DNA from 4 places in the Aminobacter sp. GW821-FHT11F06 genome. Region 1 is predicted to be linked to each of the others. Evidence: predicted binding sites of a transcription regulator. Region 1 holds the regulator's gene; each other region holds the start of a gene.
What was found. The regulator PhoB, encoded in region 1, activates phosphate uptake and scavenging genes when phosphate is short. The targets are predictions, from matches to a motif close to TGTCATNNANCTGTCAT.
Positions count from the first base shown of each region.

Region 1 (7,688 bases):
TGCGAGATTGGCTGCCTCGGGATTGCCGCCGATGGCGAAGACATAGCGGCCGAAACGGGTGCGGTTGGTGACGAAGGTCATGATGATGCCCACGGCCACCGCGATGAGGACGGGAATGGCAATGCCATGGGCGATGAACAGCCCGCCTTCGGGAACGGTGATGCCATTGGTCTCAGCGTATTTACGCACGATGCCGATCGGCCAGGGATAAGAATTGGCAATCCACACCGCGCCAAGGATCACACCGCAGGTGATGATGCCGAGAAATGCCTCGGCCCAGAGCGGCCGCAGCGGGAACTTGAAGCGCTTGCGTTGCCGGCGGCCATTCAGCAGCATGAGGACAACCGCAAGGCACGCGACAAGACCGACGATCCAGCTCCACGTCGCCCCGATGGATCCCTGCGGACCACCGCCCATGAGCTGGAAGTTCGCGTCGAGCGGCGCGATCGTCTGGCCTGATGTGACCCACCAGGCCGCGCCGCGCCAGATCAGCAGTCCGCCCAAAGTCACGATGAAGGCAGGGACCTCCATATAGGCAATGATGAAGCCTTGCAGCGCGCCGATCACCAGGCCGAGCGCGATGCCGATGACGAGCGCCAGCGCCCAGATCCATGGATTGCCGAGTTCGAGTCCGACCGCCTTGACCAGGAAATGCACCTGGGCGAAGCCCATCACCATGCCGATCAGGCCTTCGGCCGAGCCGACCGAGAGATCGATGTTGCGCATGACGATGACCAGAACCATGCCGGTGGCCATGATGGCCACGGCGGAAGCCTGCACCGACAGGTTCCAAAGGTTGCGGAAGGTCAGGAAGGTGCGACTGTCGAAATCGAACGGATTGACGCCGAGGCGCAGGCTCGAAATCACCTGCAGTCCGACCCAGATCAGCAGCAGTGCGCCGACCATGCCAAGCATGCGTGTGTCGATCTCCGTATCACGGAGGAAGCGTCCGCCGAGACTGAGCTCGGTCGTTCGCGCTCGGTCGGCCGGCGCGTTGGAAGTCGTTTCTGCCATTGTTACCTCCCAACCGGGTGGCCGTCTCCGCGGCAGCCGGTATGCGCATGATAGGGGCAATCCGCCTGGTCATGAAGCGGGCGCTTTTGAAAAACGCCGCGGACGAGCCGCGGCGTTCTGCGATCGGATCGATCCGGTCTTAGTTGCAGGCAGCGACCGAACCGGCAGCGACGCCCTGGCAGACCACGTCCTTGCCAACCCAGCCGGCGTCGATGACGAGGTTGAGGTTGTCCTTGGTGATCGGAACCGGGGTCAGGAAGACCGAGTTCAGCTCCAGGCCGCCCGGCGTCTTGAACTTGGTGACGTTGGCGATCTCTTCCATCTTCTTGCCGTCGGCGAGCTGCGAGGCGATTTCAGCCGCGTTCTTGCCGAGTTCGCGCGCGTCCTTCCACACCGAGACGGTCTGGGTGCCGAGCGCGATGCGGTTCAGCGCGGCATGGTCGCCGTCCTGGCCCGAAACCGGCACCGAGCCGGCAAGGCCCTGCGCCTGGAGTGCCGCGATCGCGCCACCGGCGGTGCCGTCGTTCGATGCCACCACCGCGTCGACCTTGTTGTCGTTGGCGGTCAGGAACTGCTCCATGTTCTTCTGCGCGTTGGCGGGCAGCCAACCGTCGGTGTAGGCTTCGCCGACATTCTTGATCTTGCCGCCGTCGATGGCTGCCTTGAGCACCTCCATCTGGCCGGCAAACAGGAAATCGGCGTTCGGATCGGCACCGCTGCCCTTGATGAAGACGTAGTTGCCCTCAGGCTTCGCGGCCAACACGCCCTTGGCCTGCATGCGGCCAACTTCCTTGTTGTCGAAGGTCAGGTAGAAGGCGTCCTTGTTTTCGATCAGGCGGTCATAGCCGACGACCGGAATGCCCTCGGCGACAGCCTTGTCGACGGCCGGGCCGATGGCCGATGCGTCCTGCGCCAGGATGATCAAGGCGTTGGCGCCCTGCGAGATCAGGCTTTCGACGTCGGTCAGCTGCTTGGCAGGCGACGACTGCGCGTCAGCCGAGATGTACTTGTCGCCAGCAGCCTCGATAGCGGCCTTCATGGCGGCTTCGTCGGTCTTCCAGCGTTCTTCCTGGAAGTTCGACCACGACACGCCGATGACCTTATCCTTTGCCGAAGCCACTGCCGAAAGCGACAGCGTCATGGCAACACCCGCCAGGATGGCGGTGGTAAACTTTTTCATTATTTCCTCCCTGCGCCCAACGGGCGCGCCTACTTCGCGATAGCCCATGGAGAAGCTCTTTTTTTCGAGCCTCGAAAAAATAGTGACTCAACGGCCAGCCGCTGTCAACATGGTTTCGCAAGGCCTTCCTAATTTTTTCGGAGCTCGAAATAAATAAAGACTTTTGGTGTCGGCTCTGCCAAAATGGCTAGGCGCGTAAGGGACTGCCGCTTAAGAAGGCAGCGCTTCGCCGGGAGGAAGACAAGCACATGTCGGTCGGCATACGTCACGACGATCTGAGGCGGCGCAACCGCGCCATGGTCATATCGGCAGTTCGTCGCGCCAGCCAGCCTTCGCGCACCGAAATTGCCGCCACAACGGGCCTCAGCCACTCCACCATATCGACGATTTCCTCCGATCTCATCGCCGAGGGCATCCTTGCCGAAGCCAAGGGCAATGAACAGACCGCAATGAAGCGCGGCCGGCCGCAGGTCGCCCTCGCCGTCGACCCCAAGGCTGCGTCGATCGTCGCCGTCGTGCTGTCCCTCAACAGCCTGTCGGCTGCCATCATCGATTATGCCGGCAACACCATCGTCGAAGACAGCCGCCGTCTCGTCACCCAGCGGATGCCGGCGCACGCATTGATCGACGAATGCGTCACCATGATCCGGGGCCTGATGGATCGCATCGAAACAACCTACGGCCCGGTGCTGCGCATCGCGCTCGCCGTCCAGGGCATCACCGATTCCGGCTCGCGCAAGCTGCTATGGTCGCCGATCACCCCGCATGACGACATTCCCTTCGCCGACCGGCTCGAACAGGAGTTCGGCGTGCCGGTGACGGTCGAAAACGACTGCAACATGATCGCCGAGGCCTTGCGCTGGCGCGACCCGGTCCGCTACCGCGACGACTTCATCGCCATCCTGCTTTCCCATGGCATTGGCATGGGACTGGTGCTGAAGGGTGAATTGTTCACCGGCACGCATTCATCCGGCGGCGAGTTCGGCCACATGATCCACCGCCCCGACGGCGCGCTCTGCCGCTGCGGCCGGCGCGGCTGTGTCGAGGCCTATGCCGGCAACTATGCGATCTGGCGCAATGCCCGTTTGGGCGATGAAAATGCCGAGCCGCTCGCCGATCTCTCCGACGAGGACATCACCGCCCTCGCCGACGCCGCCCGCGACCATGACGGTCCCGAGCGCGAAGCGTTCCGCAAGGCCGGCGAAGCCATCGGCTTCGGCCTGGGCTCGATGTTCGCGCTGATCGACCCGGCACCGCTCGCCTTCGTCGGTGTCGGCGCTGCCGCCTTCGACCTGATGGAGCCACACGTTCGCGCCGCCATCGCCAAGACGGCGGGCGGGCTGCATTCGAAGGCGATTTCCTTCGACACCGAGCCGAACGAAATCCCGCTCATCCGCCTGGGCTGCATGATGCGCGCGCTGCTTTACGTCGATCAGGAGATCTTCGCCGCCGGCACGACCCCGCGCAGTGCCGGGGCGGATGTCGCCTAATCCTCGCGGATGGCGTAGCCGGCGCCGCGGATGGTGCGGATCACGTCGGGCATGCGGCCGGTGTTGACCGCCTTGCGCAGGCGCCCGACATGCACGTCCACTGTGCGTTCGTCGATGTAGATCGTCTCGCCCCAGACATTGTCGAGCAACTGGCTGCGCGAAAACACCCGGCCGGGATGCCGCATCATGAACTCAAGCAGCCTAAATTCGGTCGGCCCGAGCTTGATCTCGCTCTTCTTGCGGTAGACGCGGTGCGACTCGCGGTCGAGCATGATGTCGCCGACCTTGAGGATCGACGACAGCACTTCGGGCTTGGCCCGGCGCAGCAAAGCCTTGACCCGCGCCATGAACTCCGGCGTCGAGAACGGCTTGACCAGATAGTCGTCGGCACCGGTCGAAAGCCCACGCACGCGGTCGCTCTCTTCGCCACGCGCCGTCAGCATGATGATCGGCAGGCGTTCGGTGTCGGGCCGCATCCTCAGCCTGCGGCATAGTTCGATGCCGGAGAGGGCCGGCACCATCCAGTCGAGCACCAGAAGGTCCGGCACGTTTTCCTGGAGCCGTATTTCGGCCTCGTCGCCACGCGTGACGACTTCGACCTGATAGCCTTCGGACTCGAGGTTGTAGCGAAGCAGCACGCCCAGCGGCTCTTCGTCCTCGACGACCATGATCTTGGGGGCGATCATCGGCTGTCCTTCATGTTGGAGTTCAGGTGGCCGAAACCGGCGACGTGGTTTCTTCAACCTTCGGCCGGTGGAGCGGCAGCTGCGTGCCGGTGACCACGAAATAGGCGTTCTCGGCGATATTGGTGACATGGTCTCCAATGCGCTCCAGGTTCTTGGCGCAGAACAGCAGATGCGTGCAGGCAGTGATGTTGCGCGGATCTTCCATCATGTAGGTCAAAAGCTCGCGGAACACGGCGTTGTACTGGATGTCGATCTTCTGGTCGTCGGCGCGCAGGTTCTTCAGGCCCTCGGCCTGGCGCGCGACATAAAGATCGACGACGCCCCGCACCTGGTCGAGCACCAGCTGTGCCATGGCATCGATCGAATGCGAAAGATTGCGTGGCGTCGGCGACTGGCCGACGGCGCCGACACGCTTGGCGATGTTCTTGGCAAGATCGCCGATGCGTTCGAGATCGCCCGCCATGCGGATGGCGCCGACCACGGCGCGCAGATCCTGGGCCATCGGCTGGCGCTTGGCGATCAGCGTAATCGCGCTGTTGTCGAGTTCGCGCTGCTTGGCGTCCATGATCGTGTCGTCGGCGACAACGCTTTGCGCCAGCGCCTGGTCGGACGACAACAGTGCGCGGATGGCACCGGCAACCATCGAGCCGCCGAGATCGCCCATGTCACGGATGAGCTGGTCGACATGCTGGAGTTCTTCGTCGAAGGACCGGACTGTATGTTCGCCCATGATTTATTCCTCGTCTCGTATACGGCGGCGAAAACGTCCACTCAGCCGAAGCGGCCGGTGATGTAGTCCTGCGTCCGCTTGTCGTCGGGATTGGTGAACATCTTGTCGGTAGCGCCTTCCTCGACGAGATAGCCGAGGTGGAACATCGCCGTGCGCTGCGACACACGTGCCGCCTGCTGCATCGAGTGGGTCACGATCACGATCGTGTAGTTCTCGCGCAACTCGTCGATCAGCTCCTCGACCTTGGCGGTGGCGATCGGATCGAGCGCCGAGCACGGCTCGTCCATCAGGATCACTTCAGGTGCGACCGCAATGGCGCGGGCGATGCACAGGCGCTGCTGCTGGCCGCCCGACAGGCCGGTGCCCGGCTCGTTGAGACGGTCCTTGGCTTCGTTCCACAAGGCCGCCTTCTGCAGGCTTTTTTCGACGATCACGTCGAGCTCGGCCTTGTTCTTGGCAAGGCCATGGATGCGCGGGCCGTAAGCGACGTTTTCGTAGATCGACTTGGGGAACGGATTCGGCTTCTGGAACACCATGCCGACACGCGCGCGCAGTTCGACGACGTCGATCTTGGGATCGTAGATGTCTTCGTTGTCGAGCGTGATCTTGCCGCCGACACGGGCTGTGTCGATGGTGTCGTTCATGCGGTTGAGGCAGCGCAGGAAGGTCGACTTGCCGCAGCCCGAAGGGCCGATCAGCGCCGTCACCTGGTTCTGGCGGACGTCGAGATTGACCCCGAACAACGCCTGCTTGTCGCCATAGTGCACGGTGACCTGGTCGCCGCGCATCTTGATGATTTCATTGGGTCTGTTCATCTCGGCATTCACCGCGTCTTCGAGTTTTTTCTCGGTCATGATGTTCATAGCAGGATACTCCTTGTCCATGCCCTACCAGCGGCGCTCGAAGCGGCGGCGCAGGACGATGGCGACGATGTTCATGGCCATGAGGAAGATCAAAAGGATGATGATGGCGCCCGACATGCGCTCGACAAAGGCGCGTTCGGCCTCGTTCGCCCACATGTAGATCTGCACCGGCAAAGCCGTCGCCGGATCGAAAGGCGTCTTGGGATAATCGGCAACGAAGGCGACCATGCCAATCAGCAGAAGCGGCGCCGTCTCGCCGAGCGCACGCGCCAGCCCGATGATCGTGCCGGTCAGGATGCCGGGGGCGGCCAGCGGCAGGATGTGCTGGAACACCATCTGCATCTTGGATGCCCCAAGGCCGAGGGCGGCCGAGCGGATCGACGGCGGCACGGCGGCAAGTGCCGCGCGCGTCGCGATGATGATCGTCGGCAGCGTCATCAGCGTCAGCACCAGACCGCCGACGAAGGATGCCGATCGCGGCAGGCCGAGGAAATTGATGAACACCGCAAGACCCAGCAGACCAAAGACGATCGACGGCACGGCGGCGAGGTTGTTGATGTTGACCTCGATGAGGTCGGTGAAGCGGCTCTTCTTGGCGAACTCCTCGAGATAGATCGAGGCGGCAACGCCGATCGGCAGCGCCAGCAGCAGCACGATCACCATCATATAGACCGAGCCGATGAGGGCGACGCCGACGCCTGACGTTTCCGGCCGGCTCGACGCGCCATAGCTGAACAGCCCGGTGTTGAAGTGCTCGGCCATCACGCCTTCGGCCTTGAGCTTGTTCATCCACGCGACCTGCTGGTCCGACACCTTGCGGCGGCTTTCCGGCACGTCGAGGTCGATCTGGCCCTTGAAGGCCGAGTCGAGATTGGCGGCGGCAAGGATGTCGACATTGCGTGTGGTGCCGATGACGGCCGGGTCGGCTGCAACGATGGCCCTGAGCTGGACACGCGAGCTGTCGGACAAGAAGCCCTTGAGCTTGCGCACCTCGGCCTTGTCGTTCGGGTCGATACCGAGCTTTTCGATCAGCGCCGCCTCGGCGAGTTTGGGATAGTTCGCCATGATCAGGACGTTCGGATCGGTCGCCCGCTTGTTGGCAGGGTCGATGATCTTTTCGTCGAAGTTGATCGGCAGCGTCACCGTCGTCTGCCAGAAGGCGGTGTAGCCCTTGGAGACGATCGAGGTCAGCATGATCCCCAGGAACGCCAGGCCGACGGCAATGGCCAGCACGCCATAGAGGCGGAACCGCCGCTCGGCGGCATAGCGCTTCTTGATGCCGATGTCGCGGCGCGGACGGGCTGCTGAATTGGTCAGCGTGTCGAGCGAAATATCGGTCATTCGTATTGCTCCCGGTACTTCCGGACGATGTAAAGTGCCACGATGTTCATCACCAGGGTCAGCGCGAAGAGCGTGATGCCGAGCGAGAAGGCAACAAGCGTCTGAGGCGTGTTGAACTCAAGGTCGCCGGTCAGCTGGTTGACGATCTTGACGGTGATGGTGGTCATCGCCTCGAACGGATTGAGCGTCAGGTTGGCGGCGACGCCGGCTGCCAGCACAACGATCATCGTTTCGCCGATGGCGCGCGATGCGGTGAGCAGGATGGCGCCGACGATGCCGGGCAAGGCGGCGGGGAGGATGACGCGCTTGATCGTTTCGGAGCGCGTGGCGCCAAGCCCGAGCGAACCGTCGCGCATGGAGCGCGGAACGGCGGTGATGATGTCG
Region 1 is NZ_JBXARL010000006.1:105,746-113,433, forward strand. It holds gene AC1RTB_RS15915 (sugar ABC transporter permease) at 1-1,014, opposite strand, end outside; gene xylF (D-xylose ABC transporter substrate-binding protein) at 1,154-2,194, opposite strand; gene AC1RTB_RS15925 (ROK family protein) at 2,443-3,684, shown strand; gene phoB (phosphate regulon transcriptional regulator PhoB) at 3,681-4,370, opposite strand; gene phoU (phosphate signaling complex protein PhoU) at 4,393-5,100, opposite strand; gene pstB (phosphate ABC transporter ATP-binding protein PstB) at 5,142-5,963, opposite strand; gene pstA (phosphate ABC transporter permease PstA) at 5,988-7,304, opposite strand; gene pstC (phosphate ABC transporter permease subunit PstC) at 7,301-7,688, opposite strand, start outside.

Region 2 (7,688 bases), on a different contig from region 1:
TCGCCTTGCCCGAGGGCGTGGCGCTCTATGAGGCGCGGCTGCATTCGCCGGTCGAGATCACGCCCGACAATCTGCGCAAGATGGAGGCTGACATCCCCGGCACCGTCGGCCTTTTGCCCGACGTGCGCTTCGACGTCATCGGCTTTGGCTGCACTTCGGGCGCGCTGGTGATCGGCGAGAGCCAGGTCGCCAAGCGCGTCCGGGAAGTCATGCCCGAGGTGAAGGTCACCGATCCGGTGACAGCGGCACTCGCCGCCTTCAAGGCGATGGGCGCCAAGAAGATCGCGCTGCTCACGCCCTATATCGCCACCATCAACCATTCGCTGCGCGAAGCCTTCATGGCGCGTGGGCTTGAGATCCCCGTCATGGGGTCGTTCAACGAGCCGGACGACAATCTCGTCGCCCGCATCACCACCGAGGCGATCGAAAAGGCGATCCTCGACGTCGGTTCGTCCGACGAATGCGAGGCGGTGTTCGTCTCCTGCACCAGCCTGCGTGTTGCCCGCATCGCCGAGCGGGTGGAAGCCAAGCTCGGCAAGCCGGTGACCTCGAGCAACCATGCCATGGCCTGGCACATGCTGCGCCTCGGCGGCTACGACAGACCGATCGAAGGCCTCGGCAAGCTCTATCGCACTGAGCTGGCAGGCTGATCTCCGGACCTCCAAAAGCAAGAGCCGCGGCATCTCTGCCGCGGCTCCATATTTTTTCAGTTCTGTGCCGCTCAGTTGATGGCGGCGATGTTGCCGAGGCGCAGGAACAGCGTTTCACCGGAAGAGTCGTCGACACCGTCATTGTCGGTGACGACAAAAGCCTCGCCCGATGCGTCGATGGCAAAACCCTCGACCTTGTCGACGACATAGCCGTTGGTCGCCGACTTCAAGTCTGGCAGCAGGTCGCGAACCAGCGTCTTTTCCACCAGGGGCAACTCACCGCCAAGCTTGGCCGGCTTGAAGCCGTCGAGCGCCACTGCGTAGATGCGCTTGTTTTTGGCTTCCTGGGCGATCAGATTGTCACGCTCGATGACAAACAGTTTGCCGTCATGGGCTGATATCTCAGACAGGCCGACCCAGCCTTTTTCGGCGGCATCGAGCGGATAACGCACCGCCGACCATTCCTTGTCCTTGGGCTTGTAGGCCAAGAGCTTGACCTGGCCCTTGGGATCGTCGGCCCATTCGCGCTGGATCGCCATGACCAGCGTCAGGTCGTCGCCTTCGCCAAGCGTGGTGATGCCTTCGAGACCGTAGCGCGTCTCGTGCGCCAGAAGCTCGGTGGGGAAGGCGATCTCTTCCTTGATCTCGCCCTTGGCGTTGACGTTGTAGATGGCGTGCGGAACGAGCTTGTCGGAACGGCCTTCCGACGCCAGCCAGAAACCGCCCTTGCCGTCGGCAACGATGCCTTCGAGATCGAGTTTCTGGGCAGGTTGACCGTCACGGGTGACGATCATCTTTTCCGTGATCAGGGCAGGGGTCTTTGACGTGTCGATGGTGAAGATCGCCGGAGCAGAGCGGTAGACCGAGTCCGACACCGCATAAAGCTTGCCCGCTTCCTTGGGGTCGGCGGCAAGGCCCGAAAGCGCGCCCCAGCCGAGCGGCGTGCCGTCATCCCTAGAGGTCGAAGCGATCTGCGGATAGGCGGCTGCGCCTTCGCCAAGTTCGTAGACCATGACATGCGAACGCGCGAGACCGTCTTCGACGAGATCGGTTTCGTTGGCGGTGACCAAAAGGTTGCGCTGCGGGATGGCAACCAGGCCTTCCGGGCCAATGCCCGAAGGCAGCAGCTGGAGGAATTCCGGCGCGCCGCCGGTATCCTTGTAGACGCCGATCAGTGAGGCGCGTTCGGCGGCGACGAAGATCAGCTTCTGGTCGCCGAAGGTCGCGAATTCGAGGCCTTCCGGCTCGATGCCCTTCTTGTTGCGGGCGTCGGGATAGTGGCCGGCAGAAGCCGCCTGGTACTCGAAGGATGGGCCGGATTCATAAAGCACGTCGCCAGCCTTGGAGAAGATGGTGAAGCCGCGCGCGCCGCCCTTGTAGTCGCCTTCATTGGCAATAACGAGGCGGTCGTTGTCGAGCCATTTCACCGCGTCGGGTTCGCGTGGTGTGTTTTCGACCGTGCCCATGAAATTGAGCGCGCCGTCCTTCTTGGTGTCGACGTTTTCAAGCGTCACCTCGCCGGCGGAAAAATGCGAAACGATCTTGGCGCTTGCCGCATCGACAATGGCGATGTGGTTGTTTTCCTGCAGCGTAACCGCGATCTCGCCCTTGTCGTTGAAGGCAACGAATTCCGGCTCGGGATCTTCCGGTGCCACGGTGGCGATACCGATCAGGTCGACGGTCTTGATCGAGGCGCAGTCGGGCGCGCCGTCCTTGAGGGCGACGATCTTGAGGTTGCCAACTGGCAACTGCGGCATCGCGCCGTCGTTGAGTTCTTCGTCGCGCTCGTTTTCGATGGCAACGGCCAGGAACTTGCCGTCCTTGCTCAGCGCCACCGAGTCGGGCTGGCCGCCGAGGTCGCAGGAGGCCTCGATCGCCTTGGAGGCGAGGTCGATGACGGTCAGGTTGCCCGAAGGCTCCTGTTTGTTTTTGGAGGTGTTGATGCCCGCCAGCACCTTGTTGCCGGCGACGATCACCGAGGTCGGCTCGCCGTCGATCTTGACGATGCCGGCGGCCTTCGGCGCCTTGGGGTCGGTGATGTCGATGAAGCCGACAGCACCCAGCGGGCTGTCGGAATAGACCAGCGTCATGCCGTCTTCGGTCGCCGCGATGATTTCCGACGAGGTCGGGGTCGCCGCATCGACATCAGCCGGCAGATTGGTGGCGACGGGGAAGGTGGCGATGCGGTTGAACGCCTGGCCGGCATAAGCGGGGAAGGCCGCTGACGCGGCGAGCGCGGTCGTCAAAAGCAGGAGCTTGCGTGACATGGAAAACCTCTTTGCCTGAACGGAATTGCCGGTTCCGTTTGGGGCAGCGAGATTTCAGCGCGATGACAGCTGGATGATGGTTTCGTGACAGTCTCTTCAGAACGAAAAAAACAAAGCCGCGCAGCAAGGCCGCGCGACTCGGATATCTCAAGACTGTCTCAAGGCCTCAGGCGTTGAAGCCGGCTCTTTCGTCGCCATCGCTGGAAAATTCGGCGAACTCGACACGGTTGCGGCCGCGCGCCTTGGCCTCGGAGAGGCGACCGTCGGCCTTGCGGAACATTTCGTCGAATTCGAGCTGATCTTCGAACAGAACGGCACCGACGCTGACCGTCAGCGGGCAGTTGCGCCCGCCCGGCTCGAGGATGGTGTCGGAGATCGAACCGCGGATGCGCTCGGCGACACGCTCGGCATTTTCCTTGGTGGCGCCGGGCAGGAACACGCCGAACTCCTCGCCGCCGATGCGGCCGACGAGATCGCCGGTACGGACGGAAGACTTGATGGCGCTGGCGACTATCTTCAGCACCTCGTCACCCCAGGCATGGCCGAACCTGGCATTGATCGCCCTGAAATCGTCGACGTCGACAACCAGAAGCGCACCCTGCCGGCGCCCCGACCCTGCCGAACCGCTGCGAAATGCGTCGATCAAGCTTGCGAAAACACCGCCATTGAGGACCGAGGTCAGCGCATCGACCGACGAAAGCCGGCTGATTTCGGATTTCAGCGCGCCGAATTTGCGCCGTTCATTGGCGACAATGGCAAGCAGCGGCGCGGCGACTATGCCAGCAACAACGCCCGCGCCGACCACCGCGCGCCAGAAGATGCCGTCTGCCTGGCCTTGAAACAGGATTGCCGCAGCGCCTGCCGCGACCGCAACGCAAGCGGTCGTACCCAGAAGCGCATAACGGGCGACTGGTGCCCAGCTACGCCCTGCATTTCCTGTACCCAAATTATCCACGCCAGATCCCTCCGCTCTCTTCGTCGAACCGATCTACCTGTGGAGAATGAAACATTCCTTGTGCGAATTCGAACAGTTTGACGAATACCGCCGAAAGTCGAGGACTATCTTGCATTTCAACATCCAAAAGCCTTTGGCGAGCCGCAACTGCGCCGCCTCAACCCGGTGGCCCGAACACGCCCATTTTGGCTTTCCGCGCGACCTCTTCGGCTTTTTCATAACCGCCGCCGGGCCGCGCATGCGCCCAGCCATTTGAGACGAGCCACGCGCCGACATCCTGCTTGCCGAGCCTGCAGGCGGCGGCCACGGGCTGACGTTCGGCAGGCGGAAACACCTGGCACATGGGCGCCCGGCCGCGCAGCCAGTATCTAAAGGCAAGCATGGCCCGCTCGCCGCAGCGCCATACCGCGCCTTCGAACGCGCACGTCCGGTCGGGACCAAGCGCCTCGGTGCCGGCAATGAGTATCGTATAGCCCATCGACTCGAACGAGGCCGAAGACGTCACGACAGGACGATAGAGAAGCGTGCCTTCCCAATCGTCGGGCCTAACCGGCTTCGGTGGCGCAGCGAGCCCCAGGTCACCGAGCGGCGGCCTTGCCTCGACGCGTTGCAATGTCTGGGCGGCAGCTTCAGGCGGTACGACGACTTCAGGGGCAATCGCGCGTGTCGGATCGCGCGCGGCCGCCGAGTCTCCAGTGGCCGCGTGAGGCTTGTCCGTCGAGTCCAAAGACAAGGCGCCGGGTCGACCGGCTTCGAAAATCGGCTGTGGCGGCGCGTAAGCATCACCTTGTGCCATGACCGCCAAAGCAACCGCGCCAATCGCGACGAGCGCGGCCATGTGAACCAGAGCCGCACGCCACGAGATCACATCCGCGCTCCTCTCAACCCAAGCTGTACAAAGTCGCAACGACGCACTGGCGTTCCATCCCCCGCTTCGGGCAGGCGATATGGATCGCATGGCAGCGCCAACCTTGGAAGAGATGGGGCGGCAAAGTCGAAGATTTATGTAAAATTTTCTGAAAAGTATATCACGAAGATTATACTATGATTACCTGCGTTCGTTTCCGATAATTTGAGACGATGTTGCTAGCTTTCACCAAAATAGGTGGGCGAAATGAAAGCAACAGCGAGCAACTTTTCCAAACTCGGATTGAAGAGCTTTGCAGCAGCAGCATTTCTCGTTGCGGCGCTAAACGGCGCCAATGCGAACGAGCGGTTTGAGGCGCCGAGCGTTACCCAGCCCAGCGCACAGCAGCTTCTCGGCGGTCTGATGCTTGCCGAACCCAAGGCATCCACGATCGCGGCCAAGCCCTTCCAGTTCGACCGGGATTTCGACGGTTACGGCCTTGCCTTGCGCAGCGCATCCGAACACGACGCCGTCGCTGGCGTCGATCAGATGAAAACGGCGGCCATCATTCCCGGCGTGTTCGGTTCGGTTGCCATTCCGATGCGCAACTTCCCGGTCGCGGGACGCTGGGCCAAGGTCTATCGCGAGATCAACGACTGCGCCGAGGCGGCCGCTTGCGGCAAGAACGGCGCGATCCTTTCGGCGCTGGCCGTGCGCAGCCGTGACGGCAAGTTCCTCGACAAGCTCGTCGCCGTAAATCGCGCGGTCAACACCATGATTGCTTATCGCAAGGACGAGGCGGTCTACGGCAATCTCGACTACTGGGCCAAGCCGGCAGAAATACTTTCGCGCGGCGCCGGCGACTGCGAAGACTTTGCCATTCTCAAGATGGCGGCGCTGATTGAAGCCGGCGTGCCGGCGCAAAGCATGTCGCTGGTCGTGCTGCAGGACAGCAGCCGGGGCGTCTTCCATGCCGTTCTCTCGGTTGCCACCCAGAGTGGAACCTTCATTCTCGACAATCTGAGCAACGGCGTCCTGCGCGACGGTGCGCTCAAGAGCTACGTTCCGCTTTATTCCTTCAGCACCGATCGTGCCTGGATCCATGGCGCGAAGCCCGGCTCGGAACAAATCGCGGCTGCAACCGGCAGCTTTGCAGCAATCGCGCCCGGCGAGGGCCCGCTGCCGCAATAGGGCTGCTGCGGCGCGGCCTGACGCCGACAGACGACGAACGGCGAATCGGCGGATGCCGACCCCACCGGCAATTCCAGGTTGACCCGCAGCCTCGATCCGCTCGGTGACATCGTCAGTGCAAAACGGATGCGTTTACTACGCAGCGGTAGTTTTAGCGGCCAGAAATGTAGCATTTTTGCATCAGTGCTTTAGCCAAATCGCTCGAATCGCAGGATTCAGAGTAGCGGCATTAAATTTGCTGTCGATTTTCTACCGCCACTGGATAATTGCTCCTAAGTGGATGCGGGATTGGGATTTCGGCTGCTGCGGGGCGCCGGATGGATGGGGGATTGTTTATGCCGATGCGTCTCGGACAACTGGCAATGCGGCTTGGCGTGTTGCTGGCGGCAACCATGCTGTCAGGTAATGGTGCCAGCGCGCTGACACTCAAGGAAGCGATGGCGGTGGCCGTCGAATCCAACCCTGAGATCGGCCAGGCCATCGAAAACCGCGAAGCGATCGAATTCGAGCTGCGGCAGGCGAAGGGACTTTACCTTCCCAGCGTCGACTTCGAAGCATCGACCGGCGTGCGCCGGCTCGACAATTCATCGCGGCGCGCGCTTTCGATTGAAGATGACTCCCTGTATCCGTCGGAAGCCGGTGTCGTCGTTACCCAGAAACTGTTCGACAGCGGTTCGCGCCGCGCCGAACTGACGCGCCAGGCCTCGCGCGTCGACGGCGCATCCTTCCGCGTGCTCGAGCGCTCCGAATTCATCGGGCTTTCTGTCGTTCAGGACTATCTCGAATATCTGCTCCAGGCTCAGATCGTTGCCGACGCCAAGAAAAATCTCGGCTTCCATCAGTCGATCCTCGGCGACATCCGCGAAGGCATCCAGGGCGGCGCCCTGACCGATGCCGACCGGCAGCAGGCCGAAGAACGGCTCTATGCCGCACAGGCCCGCCTGCAGGAAGCATCCGAAGAGCTGGAAGCGGCAAAGATCAGGTTCTTCAAGACGGTCGGCAAGCCGCTGACAAGCCCGTCCAAGCCCGGCTCGGTGGCGAAGGCGCTGCCTCGTTCGCTTGACGATGCGCTGGGTCTTGCCCGTCGCAACAATCCACGCGTCCACATGGTCAGCAGCGACATCGATGCGGCCGCCTCGCTCGTCGATGCGGCGCGGGCCAAATACGGACCGGAAGTCGTCGCGGAGGGCCGCGCCCGCGTCGGCACCGATATCGACGGCGACAACGAAGATACCAACGACCTGCAGGCCCGGCTGGTGCTGCGCTGGAACCTCTATCGCGGCGGCATCGACAAGGCCAACGAGCAGGAGCAGATCCGGCGCGTCAGCGAGACGCGACTTGCCCTTCACCAGGTGCAGCGCGAGATCGACGAGGCGGTGCGCATCTCCTGGGACCGTCGTTTCCGCCAGGCGGACCTGACCAAGACGCTGCGCCAGCAGACGGTTGCCAACGACCGGCTCGTGGTGTCCTACCGCGAGCAGTTCAAGGTCGGCCAGCGCTCGCTGCTCGACGTGCTCGATGCGCAGAACACCCGCTTCAACTCCGAGACACTCGCCAACACCGCCGCTTTCGCATCCTTGTTCGCGGAATATCGCCTGCTGGCCGCAACCGGCCAGCTGTTGAAGACGATGGGCGTGACGCCGGCCAAGCAGTCGACGGCCTACGCCCGGCAAGAATTCAACGTGCCCGCGACGCCCGACACCGACACCTATGCGCGGACGCCTTCGGAGCAGGCAAACAATATGCCGTTCGACCTCCTGGCCCCGGTCAGAAAGAAA
Region 2 is NZ_JBXARL010000009.1:263,864-271,551, forward strand. It holds gene AC1RTB_RS21725 (maleate cis-trans isomerase family protein) at 1-650, shown strand, start outside; gene AC1RTB_RS21730 (esterase-like activity of phytase family protein) at 722-2,917, opposite strand; gene AC1RTB_RS21735 (GGDEF domain-containing protein) at 3,084-3,872, opposite strand; gene AC1RTB_RS21740 (thermonuclease family protein) at 4,030-4,740, opposite strand; gene AC1RTB_RS21745 (transglutaminase-like cysteine peptidase) at 4,987-5,910, shown strand; gene AC1RTB_RS21750 (TolC family outer membrane protein) at 6,246-7,688, shown strand, end outside.
Region 2: the regulator PhoB is predicted to act here: its motif matches at 2,991-3,007, upstream of AC1RTB_RS21730 (esterase-like activity of phytase family protein).

Region 3 (7,688 bases), on a different contig from region 1:
GGGCGAGCGAATGCCGGTGTCGACATGACCTTCGATTTCCCGACGCTGGTCGCCCATGCCGCCAAGACCCGGCCATTGTGCGCCGGCACGATCATCGGCTCGGGTACCGTGTCCAACAAGCTCGACGGCGGCGCGGGCAAGGCCATTTCGGCGGGAGGTGCAGGCTATTCCTGCATCGCCGAGATCAGGACGATCGAGACGATCGAGGCAGGTGCGCCCGTTACACCGTTCTTGAAGTTCGGCGATCAGGTCCGTATCGAGATGGACGATGCCGATGGCCACTCGATATTCGGGGCCATCGAGCAGACAGTGACCCGATACGAAAGGCCTGAGCCACGATGACCGAAACCGTCCTGTTCGACTACTGGCGCTCGTCGGCGAGCTACCGCGTGCGCATCGCGCTCAACATGCTGGGGCAGGAGTTTCGTTCGGTTTCGGTCGACCTGCTGGCCAGGGGTCAGAAATCATCCGAGCACCTGGCGCGCAACCCGCAAGGGCTGGTGCCGGTGCTGGAAATCGACGGCCACGCCTTCACCCAGTCGCTGGCAATCATCGAATATCTCGACGAAACCCGCCATGCCGGCTTCCTGCCTGCCGACCCGGTCGGACGCCAGCGCGTGCGCCAGTTGTCCTACGCCATCGCCATGGAAATCCACGCTGTCTGCAACACCGGCGTGGTGGCCGAACTGATGCGGGTCACAAGCGACGGCGAGGCAGCGCGCGATGCCTGGATGCAGAAATTCATCGGCGACGGCATGGCAGCGTTCGATAAGCTGCTCGACCATCCCGCGACCGGCACATTCTGCCATGGCGACACGCCCGGCATGGCCGATTTCTGCCTAGTGCCGCAGGTCTACAATGCGCGGCGCTGGAACGTCGATCTCTCAGCCCTGCCGCGCATGCTCGAAATCGCCAGCCGCTGCGAAGGCCTCGAAGCCTTCGCCAGGGCGCATCCCGATCGGGCCAAGGGCTGAGGGTCGTTTCCGGGAGGCGAAGCCCCCCCACCCCTAACCCCTCCCCACAAGGGGGAGGGGGATTCTGGTGACATCTTCGTCAAAGGAAAGCCGCCTTTGCAAGGGTGGCGCTGACAAAGTCCCCCTCCCCCTTGTGGGGAGGGGTTAGGGGTGGGGGTAAGTCCAGGGAGGACTACCGCAACCGCCAGGCCTGCGTCCGCGCGATCAGCACCTTGGACAGGAACAGGTGGATCAGGCGTGCGGCGGCGTTGGTGTAGAAGATCATCATCGCCATCGCCGCTGCCGGTGCCACGTCGCCGGCGTCGTCCATGTTGAGCACGGCGACCGAGGCCAGTGCGGTGTCCTTCGAATAGAGAAACACCACCGCCGATACCGTCGTCATGGCGTTGACGAACAGGTAGATCGAGATGTCGAGGATCGCCGGCAGGCAGACCGGCACCGTGACCCGGGCAAACAGCCTGTAGAATGGCTGCTTGAGCGACGCCGCCACTGGCTCGAACTCCTGGTCTATCTGCTTCAACGCCGTCAGCGCGGTCAGGTGCCCGACGGTGTAGAAGTGGGTGATGGTGCAGACGACAAGGATGGTCATGGTGCCATAGATGGCATGCAGCGGGTTGGCTGGATCGTTGAAGAAGAAGATGTAGGCGAGACCCAGCACCATGCCTGGCACCGCCATGGGCAGCATGGCGAGGAACTGGAATGCCGAGCGTCCTGTGCGGAAGCCTTCGGTCTTTTCGACCATATAGGCACCGACGAAAACGATGATGGTGCCGAAGATCGCTGTCAGGCCGGCGAGCCGGATCGAGTTGTAGTACGAACCCCAACCGCCGCCGTCCATGCGGTCGAAGGCGAAATGCTTGAGGCTGAAGCTCATGTCGTAGGGCCACAGCTTGACCAGTGCTGCGAGCTGGCTCGTTGCCATGATGCCCAGGATGAAGACGGCGATCAGCGAACACCAGGTCAGGCACAGCGCGTCGAAACGCCGGTTCGGCTTGGGCTGGTAGGGCACCGAGCGGGCAGACAGGAGCGCGACCTGCTTTTTCTGCACCATGCGGTCGACGACGAAGGCGGCGATGGCCGGCACGAGCAGGATCACCGAAACCACCGCGCCCATCTCGAAATTCTGCTGGCCGATGACCTGCTTGTAGATGTCGACGGCAAGCACGTTGTATTGCCCGCCGATCACCTTGGGCAGGCCGAAATCGGTGATGACGAGCGTGAAGACGACAAAGGCCGCCGAGATCAAACCGTAGCGCGCACCGGGGATGGTGACCGTCCAGAAGGTGCGCCAACTGCTGGCGCGCAGCGAGGCGGCTGCCTCGTAGTGGCGCTGGTCGGAGATCGCCAGAGCCGTCGAAATGATGATCATGGCGTGCGGGAAAGCGAAGAACACCGAGCCGATGACGATGCCGAGCGGCCCGTAGATCGGCACCCCCATCAGCACGTCTTTGAGCATGCCCTGGTTGCCGAACAGATAGATCAGCGCGATGCCCGGCAGCAGCGACGGCACCAGGATCGGCACCATGGCGACAAGCTTGAAGGCATCCTTGAAGCGCATGCAGCTGCGGTTGAGCGCATAAGCGAAACCGAAGGCCAGCCCGACCGTCACGATGGTGCTGATGACGGCAATGAAGACCGAGTTCTCGATCGAGCGAAACAGGGTCGGCGTCGAGAAATAGGTGGTGTAGTTTTCAAGCCCGATCGATCGCGACGGCCTCAGCATCACGCGGCGGAAATCGTTGGAGCCGAGCTCGAGCCACTCGGTACCCTTGTGCAATTGCAGGCCGACGAGGAAAGAGGCGTCCGATGAGGTGCCGCGGATCTTGTATTTCACCGGGCTGCGGAAACTGAAGTCAGGGAAAAGACTCGTCGCTTGCAAGCGACCATCGGAATTGGTGGCGAGCTTTTCGGGCGTTAGCGTGTTGAGCTTTTCATTGAGCGCAAAGGCCGTGACCGGCGCACCCCAGTTGCCCGAGCTATCGCTGACCTGGAACTCGAACCTGGCCAGATCGAAGCTGTAGGTCGAAAACGACTTCGACAACATGACATAAAGCGGGGCCGCCAATGCCACGATGAGATACAGTGCGATGACCACCATCAGCCCGCGCTTGATCATTTCGTCCTTGTCGAGCGCGAGCTTCAGCGTGCGGCCAGCGGGCAGGCCCGCAACAATTGCCAGGGTCATGACGCTTCCCCTCGGGGATAGACCAGCAGCCGCTCTTCGGGCAGTTCGACAGTCAGCGCACCACCTTCGGCAAGCCCCAGGCGCCGGGCGGCATTGATCGAGAAATCGGCGATCAGCGTCTCGTCGCCAAGATCGGCGCCACGCAGCCGGGTGCGCCAGAACGAGCCGAGGAATTCCATCTCACCGATGGTGACATCGAGCAGGTTCGCCGGTTCTTTCACGACATCGGGCGCGCCAGGTGAACGCGCCCCAGGCCCGTGCGGAATGACATCCTCGGGCCGGATGGCTGCAATGACCGGAGCGCCAGCGTCAAACGCATGGGCCGCGCATTTGAAGGTCTTCGAGCCAAAGCTTACCGCGCCCTTGTGGGCCTTGCCCTTGAACTTGTTGGCCTCGCCGATGAAGTCGGCGACAAACAGCGTCGCGGGATGCCGGTAGATCTCCGTCGGCGTGCCGATCTGCTCGATGACGCCATGGTTCATCACGACGATGCGGTCGGCCATCGACAAGGCTTCTTCCTGGTCGTGGGTGACCATGATGGTGGTGACGCCAAGCTTGCGCTGCAGCTCCTTGATCTCATGGCGAAGATGAACGCGCACCTTGGCGTCGAGCGCCGACAATGGTTCGTCGAGCAGCAGAAGGCCGGGCGAAATGGCAATGGCTCGGGCGAGCGCGATGCGCTGCTGCTGCCCGCCGGAGAGCTGGGCTGGATATTTGTTGGCCTGGTCGGGCAGGCCGACGAGTTCGAGCAGTTCGGCGACACGCTTTTCGATCTCGGCGCGCGGGCGCTTGGTGTTTTCGAGGCCGAAGGCGATGTTCTTGGCGATCGTCAGATTGGGAAACAGCGCGTAGGACTGGAAGACGATGCCGTAGTCGCGCTGCGACGGTGGCAAGGTGGAGACGTCCTTGCCGCCCTGGTGGATCGAGCCGCGCGTTTGCAGGTCAAGACCAGCAACTGCGCGCAACAATGTGGTCTTGCCGCAGCCGGAGGGGCCGAGGAAACAGACGAACTCGCCTTCGCGGATGTCGAGGGAAATGTCCTTCAGCGCATGGAAATCGCCGAAGGCCTTCCAGACATTGGATATCTTGAGGTAGGCAGGCTTCACGTTCAGGCTGGCAGCGGTCATGGCGCTCACGTCAACTGGAGTTCGCGGCTGCTCGGCGAGGGTCTCGTGTTTCATCGTGATGATCCGGCTTGCGCATGATCCGCCAAGTTGAACGACTTTGGCGAAAAGATCATGTGCCGCTTCAAGGGGCAGGGCGCGACCGGACGCAAAACCGGGTCCCATTTTTGCAGACCGCGCTCTGGGGCAAGAGACCGGACGCCGCTTGTGGCGGCGCCCGGTTCAACAGGCAAAAGCCGGTGTCAGCTCTTCGGCTCGGACTTGGAGTCGTAACGCTTGGTCCATTCCTCGAGGATGGTCTTGCGGTTGTTGGCCGCCCATTCGAAGTCGTTCTTGATCATCTTTTCTTCGATGTCGGCCGGCAAATACTGGACCGGCTTGGCGACACCAGGCATGGCGACGACGGCGTAGCCGACATTGTACATCTCGTTGGCCTTCTTGGTGATCGACCAGTCGAGCAAGGTCTTGGCGGCTTCTTCGTTGGCGGTACCAGCAACGATTGCCGAGGCTTCCATGTCCCAGCCGATGCCTTCCGCGGGGATGATGATGTCGAGCGGCGCGCCTTCGGCCTTCGACTTGGCGGCACGGAACTCGAAGGAGATGCCGATCACGGTCTCACCGGCCGCCGCCATCTTGCAGGGCTTCGAGCCGGAATGTGTGTAGCTGGCGACGTTCTGGTGCAGGCCATCCATGTAGGACCAGCCCTCCTTCTCGCCGAACAGTTGCAGCCAGCTCGACACGTCGAGGAAGCCGGTGCCCGACGATGCCGGATTGGGCATCACGACATGGCCCTTGTATTCGGGTTTGGCCAGGTCCTTCCAGCTCTTGGGGGCGGTCAGGCCGAGCTTCTGGCCTTCAACGGTGTTGAAGCAGATCGAGGCTGCCCAGGCGTCCATGCCGACCCAGCTTGGCGGGGTGTCCTTGTCGATGAAATTGGGCTTGAGCTGCTCCACGCCCTTCGGGGCATAGGCTTCGAGCATGCCCTGGCTCTTCAGCACCAGAAGCGAGGTTGCTGCCAGACCCCAGATCACGTCGGCCTGCGGATTGTCCTTCTCGGCGAGCAGCTTGGCGGTGATGACACCGGTGGAGTCGCGGATGAAGTTGAGCTTGATGTCGGGATGGTCCTGGCTGAAGGACTCGGCGTAGCGCTTGAGGTCTTCCGCTTCGATCGCCGTATAGACGGTGAGCTGCGTCTCCGCCCATGCCGCCGATGACATCATCATGGTGGCAAATGCGGCGAGCACGAAGGATTTCTTCTGGTTCATTGATATCTGGCTCCCATTTGAATCGCTTGGTCACGTTCTGATTGGGAGAGGTCTGAACAGGGATGCGCGTGCTGCAAATGCCCCGATTACGCCTCGTCCAAGGCTGATAGTGGGAACGAGGGGTCAATAAGTAAAATCTATTCTTTTTATGATACTGTAGGCTCAGCTTATGAGCGGCACAGATGTGCGACAGGTATGTGACGGCGTTGTTTCAAGCCGGTGAAACGATCAGGAAAAGGCGAGCGCGATGACGCCGCAGGCGACAATGACCGCCGAGACGATGCGCGCCGGCCAGGGCCGTTCGCCGAAGATGAACAGGCCGATCAGTGCCGCGATGATGACGCTCGATTCCCTGACCGCCGACACCGCGCCGAGCGGTGCGATTGTCTTGGCGTAGATGACCAGGCCATAGGCGGTGACAGCACCCAGCCCGCCGATCAGCCCCAGCCCGACGGTGCGGAGATCGATGGTGTGGGTGGCGCCGCGCCGGCGAAACAGCACGAACAATGTCACTGGAAATTCGAGCAGGAACAGCCAGCCCATATAGCCGAACGGGCTGTCGGACAGGCGCACGCCGATACCGTCGACGACCGAATAAGAAGCGATCAGAACGCCGTTGATCGCTGCGGCGGCCACCGCGCGCGGATCGGCATTCGCGGCCCCGCGCTGGAAAGCAAGGAAACCGATGCCGAATGTGATCGCCGCGAGCCCGACCCAGCCCAGTGGCGGCAGCGTTTCGCCGATCATCACATAGGCGCCGAAGGCGACAAGTGCGGGGGCCAGTCCACGCGCGATGGGATAGACCTGGCTGAGGTCGCCGAACCGGTAGGACTGGAACAAGAAGACGTAGTAGCCGAAGTGGATGACTGTCGACAAGAAGATGTAGATCCAGCTTTCCATCGACGGCGACGGCGCGGACAAGACCAGCACCGTGCCAAGCGTGGCGTGGGTGGCGGAGACGGCGGCAAGCACGACGGCGCGGTCGGTTGCCGCCTTGACGACGGCATTCCAGCTTGCGTGCAGGAATGCCGCGACCAGCACGATGGTAAGCGCGAAACCAGACATGCGATCAGGCTTTTATGCGGGAGAGGGGCGCGCCAGTCGTCGGCTGCGCCAAGGCATTCATCAAGTGCATTTCCCCTCCAGACGCGAATGAGGGAGCGCGAGCGCTCCCTCATCGAGGCTTATGCGATTTGCCGGCTCAAGACCATGGCAGCGAGAATGTCTTGACGTTGGTAAAGCTCTTCATCGCCTCGATGACGCCTTCCTTGTAGCCGTTGCCGGAATCCTTGATCCCGCCAAATGGCGACATTTCGATGCGATATCCCGGGACTTCCCAGATATTAACCGTGCCGACCTGAAGGCCGGCGATGTATTTTTGCATGCGGCTGAAATCGTTGGTGCAGACACCAGACGACAGGCCGAAGGCGGTCGAGTTGGACAGCGCGATCAGCGCATCGTCATTGTCGGGCGCGCGCACGATCGGGATGATCGGACCGAACGTCTCTTCCATGACGAGCTCGGAGGTGTGCGGCACGCGGTCGACAACGATCGGCGGCAACAGCGCGCCTTTGCGGCCCGGATCATAAAGCACTTCGGCCCCTTGCTCGGCGGCCATGTAGACGCGCTTTTCAAACAGCGCTGCGGCCTTCTCGTGTACCACGGTGCCGAGGTCGGTGTTGCGGTCCATCGGGTCGCCGAATTTGAGTTTCTTGGCGCGTTCGAGCACCATCGGCACGAAACGGTCGGCGACGCTTTCCTGGCACAGGATGCGCTTGACCGCGGTGCAGCGCTGGCCCGAGTTCTTGGTGGCGCCGGCAACGGCGAGATCGGCCGCCTTGGCGAGATCGTCGTCCGACAGGTCGTTGAGGATGATCAGCGGGTCATTGCCGCCGAGCTCCAGCACCTGGCGCTTGTAGCCGGCTGTGCGGGCGATCATCTTGCCGACCGGCACACCACCGGTGAAGGTGATCAGCTCGATGTTCTCGTTGGTGATCATCTCGGCGCCGATGTCGGCCGGCATGCCCGTCACCACCGACAGCATCTCCGGCGGCAGGCCGGCCTCATAGAGGATGTCGGCGAGGATCAGCGCCGTCATCGGCGTCAGCTCGGTCGGCTTGACCACCACGCAATTGTTGGT
Region 3 is NZ_JBXARL010000009.1:41,247-48,934, reverse strand. It holds gene AC1RTB_RS20720 (fumarylacetoacetate hydrolase family protein) at 1-342, shown strand, start outside; gene maiA (maleylacetoacetate isomerase) at 339-974, shown strand; gene AC1RTB_RS20710 (putative 2-aminoethylphosphonate ABC transporter permease subunit) at 1,147-3,159, opposite strand; gene AC1RTB_RS20705 (putative 2-aminoethylphosphonate ABC transporter ATP-binding protein) at 3,156-4,340, opposite strand; gene AC1RTB_RS20700 (putative 2-aminoethylphosphonate ABC transporter substrate-binding protein) at 4,526-5,548, opposite strand; gene AC1RTB_RS20695 (EamA family transporter) at 5,777-6,613, opposite strand; gene phnY (phosphonoacetaldehyde dehydrogenase) at 6,750-7,688, opposite strand, start outside.
Region 3: the regulator PhoB is predicted to act here: its motif matches at 5,735-5,751, upstream of AC1RTB_RS20700 (putative 2-aminoethylphosphonate ABC transporter substrate-binding protein).

Region 4 (7,688 bases), on a different contig from region 1:
CTTCTTAGGATGAAACATTCGCAATTGCGAGATGCCATTGCGCAGGACAGATAACTTTGTCGGCAATGGTGCTTCTGGACCAAAACTCTGGACCAAAGGAAAATGCACGACGAAAAACTCAAGCCTCGCTATCGATTTGCGCCATGGACGCGCGCAACACCACCCAACCGGCACACACATTTTCCCGCGAGACCGTCGGTCTTGCCCTGGGCACGCTCGGCGTCGTCATCTTTGGTGGCACCTTGCCGGCGACGCGCGTTGCGCTGACGACCTTTTCGCCATGGTTCGTAACGCATGGCCGCGCTGCCATGGCCTCGCTTGCCGCAGCCCTGCTGCTCTTGGTCCTGCGCAAGCGGTTTCCCAAAGGCGATGCGCCGGCGCTTTTCCTCGCCGGCCTGCTTTTGGTGTTCGGCTTTCCGATCTTCTCCTCCATCGCCATGCAGACGGTGCCGGCCTCGCATGGCGGCGTCGTGCTCGGCGTTCTGCCCCTGGCAACCAGCATCTTCGCCGCCCTGATCGGCGGTGAGCGGCCGTCGGTATTCTTCTGGATTTGCGGTGTCGCGGGTGCTGCCCTGGTCGTGGCCTTTGCCATGCGCGACAACGGCATGAGCCTGACCACCGGCGACCTGTTCCTGTTTCTCGCGGCGCTTTCCGCGAGCCTGGGTTATGTCGTGTCAGGCAAGCTGTCGCGCCACATGCCGGGCTGGGAAGTCATCTGCTGGTCGCTGATCCTGACCGCGCCGATCTCGATACCCGGAGCGCTATGGAGCTGGCATCAGGAGTTCGCCGACGCCTCCCCAGCCGCCACATTTTCGTTTTTCTATCTGAGCTTCGGCTCGATGTTCCTTGGCTTCTTTGCCTGGAATGTCGGGCTCGGCATGGGCGGCATTGCGCGGGTCAGCCAGGTTCAGCTGCTGCAATCCTTCGTCACGCTCGCCATTTCGGCCTTCCTGCTGAAGGAGAATGTCAGCGGCGAAACCGTGCTTTTCGCGCTCGCCGTCATCGCCATCGTCGCACTGGGCCGACGCGCCCGGATCGCGCGCTGAGACCAGGAAAGGCCGGAGCCTTAAAGCTCCGGCCTTTCCTCCTCCCGCTGACTTACTGCGCAGGGGCAGCCGGCTCTACAGGCTTGGGCTGCATCGTGTCGTGGTTCTGCATATCGCCGCTCGTGCCTGTCTCAGGCGTCGGCGTGATGCCCTGGGTTGTTGATTTGTCGACCGCCGGTGGCGAGGCCTGAGGCGTCGCCGGTGCCGGCTGCTCGGTTGCAGGCGGCTTCACGCTCTCGGTGGTCGTGCTGTCGGTCTTGTTGTCGCTACAGGCTGCAATGCCAAACAGCGCGATGGCAGAAACAGACGCGAGAATGAGCTTTTTCATAACAATCTCCTTTCAAAAACGGCCCGCCAGGCGGGCTGTCGGAGAGAAAATGCATGGGACGCCGGCCGGTTTCATAACGTTCGGAGTCCGTTTGTCACATTTCTGGCCGCGCGCCCTGTCGTGCCGCCGTCATCGCCGCGTCACCGCGCTGTCACGCCGGTGCGCTACCCGCTGCACCAACAACGAAGCGGGGAATCGCATTTCCATGACCGACGTTTCCGGAGAACTTGTCTTTCGTGGCGGCAAGAAAGTTGGCAAGGCTGTCTATCAAAACCCAGCCCTTTCCAGGGAAGGACTGTCCGAGCGGCTGTTTGCCCTTTTGTTTTCCGGCCTTGTCTACCCCCAGATATGGGAAGACCCCGATGTCGACATGGAAGCCATGCAGCTCACCGAGGGCCACAAGGTCGTCACCATCGCCTCCGGCGGCTGCAACATCCTCGCCTACCTCACCCGTTCGCCGGCAAAAATCGACGCTGTCGACCTCAACGTGGCCCACATCGCGCTCAACAGGATGAAACTCGCAGCGGTCCGCCATCTGCCCGCGCAGGCCGATCTGTTCCGCTTCTTCGGTGAGGCCAATGTCGAGCACAATTCGCACGCCTATGACCGCTTCATCGCACCGCATCTCGATCCTTCGAGCCGGCGCTACTGGGAAAGCCGCAACTGGCGCGGCAAACGCCGCATCGCCACCTTTGACGGTAATTTCTACAAGACCGGGCTTCTCGGCCTGTTCATCGCTGCTGGCCATCGCGTGGCCAAACTCTACGGCGTCGACCCTGCCGCTATCATGGCCGCCGGCAGCCAGGAGGAGCAGCGCCGCTTCTTCAACGAGAAGATCGCACCCGTCTTCGAACGCCCGATGCTGCGTTTCGTCACCTCGCGCAAATCCTCATTGTTCGGCCTCGGCATCCCGCCGGCGCAGTACGACTCTCTGCTGACCTCAGGCGACGGTTCAATGGCCGGCGTGCTCAAGGCGCGCCTGAAAAAGCTCGCCTGCGATTTCCCGCTCGAAAACAATTATTTCGCCTGGCAAGCGTTCGCGCGGCGTTATCCTCAGCCCGGCGAAGCCGCCCTGCCCGCCTATCTCGAACAGGCCCACTACGCGACGATCCGCGACAATGTCGGTCGTGTCGGCATCCACCACGCCAACTTCACCGAATTCCTCGCCGGCAAGGACGCCGCCACGACCGATCGCTTCGTCCTGCTCGACGCGCAGGACTGGATGAGCGACGCCCAGCTCAACGCGCTGTGGACCGAAATCACCCGCACTGCGGCACCCGGCGCCCGCGTCATCTTCCGCACGGCCGCCGAGCCGAGCCTTTTGCCCGGCAGGCTCTCGCCCGCCTTGCTCGACCAATGGACTTACGAAGAAGCGCAGTCGCGCGACTTCACCGCCCGCGACCGCTCGGCGATCTATGGCGGCTTCCACCTCTATGTGAAGAAGCCGCTATGAGCGCGCCCGGGCTTTCGGCCAGCCATTCCGGGCTGATGGACCGGGTCTACCGGCATCAGCGCCATTTCTACGACCTGACGCGGAAATATTACCTGCTCGGCCGCGACCGCATGATCGCGGAACTCGATCCTCCGGCCGGCGGCACGGTGATGGAACTCGGCTGCGGCACAGGTCGCAACCTCATCCTCGCCGCCCGCCGCTTTCCCGATTCGCATTTTTACGGTCTCGATATTTCCCCCGAGATGCTGGCGACCGCCAGGGCCTCGATCGCCAAGGCAGGTTTGTCCGAGCGCATCACCCTGGCGCAGGCCGATGCGACCGCGTTCGATGCTGACGCCCTATTCGGCAAGACAGGGTTCGACCGCGTCTTCATCTCCTACGCGCTGTCGATGATCCCCGGCTGGGAACGCTCGGTTTCCGCAGCCCTTGCGGCGGCCAGCGGCTCCGTCCACATCGTCGATTTTGGCCAACAGGAAGGCCTGCCCGGCTGGTTCCGCAGCCTGCTCAAGCGATGGCTCACGCGCTTCCACGTCACCCCACGCGAAACCCTTGCCACCGAGATCGCCCGTCAGGCCCGCGCGGCAGGAAAAAGCTTTCGCTTCGTCGCACTTTATCGTGGTTACGCCTGGCTTGTCGTTGTCGGCGGACAGAGGCCTATCTGAGCGCCACAACCAGCGCCGCCAGCATGGCTTGCGGCTTGTAGTGCAGCTTTGATGGCGTAAGGCCCAGTCTGACAACCACCAGATTAGCCGAAGGCACGATCGCCACCGTCTGCCCGTCATGGCCCTGCATCCAGAACGCATCGGCCGGCAGATCGAAGCTGGCATCGGGATTGCCACCCGGCGGCGTGCCGCCCTCGGGCCCGCGCAGCCAGAGCTGGCCACGACCGTATCTCCCGTTCGATGCCGGTGCCTTTTCGCGCATCCACCCGACATAGCCCTCCGGCAGGATGCGCGCGCCATTCCATACCCCGTCCTGCAGCAGGAATTGGCCGAAGCGCGCCCAGTCATGCGCAGTGGCGTAGAGATAGGATGAACCAGCGAAGGTGCCGCGCGCGTCAGCCTCCAGCACGGCACTGGTCATGCCGAGCGGTCCAAACAGCTTTTCGCGCGGCCAAGCCAGCGCCTTGGCGGGATCACCCACCGCGTCCTGCCACAGCCGCGACAACAAATTTGTTGTGCCGCTGGAATAGGAAAAGACCTTGCCGACCTCATGCGCCAAAGGCTTGGCTTCGGCGAAACTCGCCATGTCGGGTTCGAGATAGAGCATGCGGGTCACGTCCGCGACGTCGCCATAATCCTCGTTGAACTCAAGCCCGCTCGACATCGCCATCAGGTCGGCAAGGCTGATTTTGGCGCGCCCATCCGCCTGCCACGGCGCAAACAGCGCGGCCTTGTCGACCGACATCTGGCCCTCGCCGACCAGCGTGCCGATGATCGCGGCTGTCACCGTCTTGGTCATCGACCAGCCGAGCAGCGGTGTCGCAGCGCTGAAACCCTCGCCGTAGCGTTCGCCGACGATCCTGCCGTTCTGGACGACGACTGTGGCACGCATGCCGGGGCCGGCAAGCGCCGCATCATCAAGAATCGCGTTGATCGCCGGATCTTGCGACGCCTCGACCCGCTCGCCTTCCGGCCACAGCGCCTCGCCATTGGCGGCAGGCGCTGCCGGAACCGCCCCAAGGGCTGCGGCTTTCAGGTCGCCGTCCGGCACCGTGCTGCAGCCAGCCCCTTCATGGGCAACCGCCAAGCCCTTGCCGAAGATGCCGAACAGCCCGGCGCGCACAGTGCCTGCACTCTGGTCGACATGAACCGACATCAGCCTGAGCAGCGGATGTCCTGGCGCCTGGACATCATCGGCAAGCACCTGATTGGCGTCGCGGCCGGCAAGGAAAACGTTGGAACAGACGATCTTGGCGGCATAGCCGGAACCGACGCGGATCAAATCGGGCGGCGCGAAATAGAGCCAAGCGGAAAGACCGGCGACCGCCAGGACCACGAGGCCAACCACCCATTTGAGGATACTGCCCGCTACGCGCATTGCTTCCCCCACCCCGGCATCATGGTTCCGCCATGGAATTGCCGTCATTCCTCACGCAAATCTTTGAGGCTGTCGAGCGCGATCAACGGTTTATCAACCATGATCGGCGACGATCACCAGAGGGGATAGGCGGTGTCTAGGGGAAACCGCTGATCCATCGAAGTAGAAGCTGGCCACATGGCCAACCCCATAACGACAAGCTCTGACCGGCTGTGCTGGTCCAAGGAGAAGTAATGCGCCGCGTTTCGGCTCTTGTGCTGCTCGCCTTCCTCGGCGCCTGCTCGACTGTAGACACCCTGTCGCTTGCCCCTGCTGGCAAGTCGACAACCATGGCCAGCGTATCGGTCAAGAACCCGCGCTTCAGCGACAGCGATCCGCACCAGTGGGAGAGCGGCGCGCCCTGGACCTACGCGATCCACGGCACCGATGTGTCGAAGTACCAGACTTCGATCGACTGGGCCAAGGCCAAGAGCAGCGGCATCTCCTTCGCCTTCATCAAGGCGACCGAAGGCGGCGACCGCGTCGACGACTATTTCGGCGAGCACTGGCGCGAGACCAAGGCAGCAGGTGTGCCGCGCGGCGCGTATCATTTCTACTATTTCTGCCGTCCGGCGGCCGAGCAGGCAAGCTGGTACATCAACAACGTGCCGAGGGAAGGCTCTTCGATGCCGCCGATCCTCGACATGGAATGGAACCCGCAGTCGCCGACATGCAAGCTGCGTCCGCCTGCCGCCACCGTGCGTAGCGAGATGAAAATCTTCCTCGACATCGTCGAGAAGCATTACGGCAAGAAACCGATCATCTACACCTCGATCGACTTCTTCGAAGACAACAACCTGTCGACGTTCCCGGGCTATCACTATTGGCTGCGCTCGGTGGCAGGTCATCCGACCTCGCGATACGGCAGCCACCCCTTCACCTTCTGGCAATACACCGGCACCGGTGTCGTGCCGGGCATCAAGGGCGACGCCGACATCAACGTGTTCAACGGCACAGAGCAGCACTGGAAGAAGTGGCTCGCCGCCAACACAAAATAGCATTTTCCAGGTACCTCGGACTGCACCTCCGGGCTGCGCATTTCGCATGGCAGATGCGACAAGAAGAGGGGGTGCGGCCCTCGCCCCGTTTCTGTAGAAAGCGCGGCAAGACATTGAGCTGGCCGTCCGGCTGCTTTCGCTATTGGGCGAAAGCCTTGACGTGACGGGCCAAGCAGGAGAGCTGCCCATGAAACTGCTGAGCAAGGCGCTGGTCGCCGTACTTTTGACCACTGCGGCCGCGCCTGCGATCGCCCAGGATACCGCTGCCGTTCCCCAGGGCGCGCCTGCGGCAACCTCGGAATGCGGCGACGATTTCGTCACCTGGAAGCAGAACCTCGCCAATGAAGCGCGCGCCGCCGGTGTCGGCGAACAGGGGCTTGCTGCTCTGGCCAACGCGGCGCTCGATCCGAAGGTGCTGGAACGCGACCGCGCCCAGGGCGTCTTTGCCCAGACCTTCACCCAGTTTTCCGAGCGCATGGTCAGCGACTATCGGCTCAAGCACGGTGCCGCCAACCTGCAGAAATATGGCCAGTACTTCACCATGGCCGAACAGGAATACGGTGTGCCCGGGCCGGTGATTGCCGCCTTCTGGGGACTGGAGACCGATTTTGGCGCGGTGCAGGGCAACTTCAACTCGCTCAACGCGCTGGTGACGCTGGCGCATGACTGCCGCCGGCCTGACCTGTTTCGGCCGCAGGTGATACCGCTGATCACCTTGATCGACCGCAACGTCCTGCCAGCAGACGTCAAGGGTGCATGGGCCGGCGAAATCGGCCAGACCCAGATCCTGCCCACCGACTATCTGGCGCGCGGCGTCGATGGCGATGGCGATGGCATTGTCGACCTGCGCAACAGCGCACCCGACGTCATCTTGACCACCGCCAAGAAGATCCAGTCGCGCGGCTGGAAGCGTGGCGAGCCGTGGATCGAGGAGGTCCGGGTTCCCGCCGAGATGGACTGGGAACAGACAGGCCGCACCAACAAGCAGCCGCTGACCACATGGGCCGACATGGGCGTCACCATGCGTGATGGCAGCCCGCTCAAGGACAATGGCCTCAAGGGCGCAATCGTGCTGCCGATGGGTCGCAAGGGTCCGGCCTTCCTGACCTACGACAATTACGATGTCTATCTCGAATGGAACCAGTCGGCGACCTACACGCTGACCGCAGCCCATCTTGCTGCCCGTCTCGCCGGCCAGCCGGCTTTCGATCGCGGCAATCCGGATGCAGGCCTGACTGGCGATGCCATGAAGCAGCTTCAGCAGAAGCTTGCCGACAAGGGCTACGACGTCGGCGGCATCGACGGTATCCTGGGCACCAACACCCGCGAAGCCATCCGCCAGGAACAGATGCGTCTCAAGCTGCCTGTCGACGGCTGGCCGACGGACGAGCTTTTGGCAGATCTTCAGGCGAGTAGCGAGTAGCGAGTAGCGAGTAGCGAGTAGCGAGTAGCGAGTAGCGAGTAGCGAGTAGCGAGTAGCGAGTAGCGTAGATCGGAGCTGCCAAACGGCAATTCAAGCCGCGTTGCCCTGTTCACTACTCACTATTCGCTATTCCCTATTCGCTCCCTTTCAATCCGCCATCGTCTCCAGGCTGGCCAATCCGACCGGCGCCTCGCCCTCGTCGAAGGGCGTCGTCACCTCAACGAAAGTGTCGGGGTAAAAGCCGTTGAAACGGGTCCTCAGCGACAGCGAATAGGCGCCGATATGGCCGATTTCGATCCAGTCGCCGGTGTCGATCGTCTCGGGCAGCCAGAATGGCCGTGACAGGATGTCGACGGAATCG
Region 4 is NZ_JBXARL010000003.1:590,002-597,689, reverse strand. It holds gene AC1RTB_RS10720 (DMT family transporter) at 144-1,046, shown strand; gene AC1RTB_RS10715 (hypothetical protein) at 1,099-1,374, opposite strand; gene AC1RTB_RS10710 (BtaA family protein) at 1,580-2,827, shown strand; gene AC1RTB_RS10705 (SAM-dependent methyltransferase) at 2,824-3,489, shown strand; gene AC1RTB_RS10700 (serine hydrolase domain-containing protein) at 3,482-4,867, opposite strand; gene AC1RTB_RS10695 (glycoside hydrolase family 25 protein) at 5,101-5,904, shown strand; gene AC1RTB_RS10690 (lytic murein transglycosylase) at 6,092-7,327, shown strand; gene AC1RTB_RS10685 (alanine racemase) at 7,475-7,688, opposite strand, start outside.
Region 4: the regulator PhoB is predicted to act here: its motif matches at 1,491-1,507, upstream of AC1RTB_RS10710 (BtaA family protein).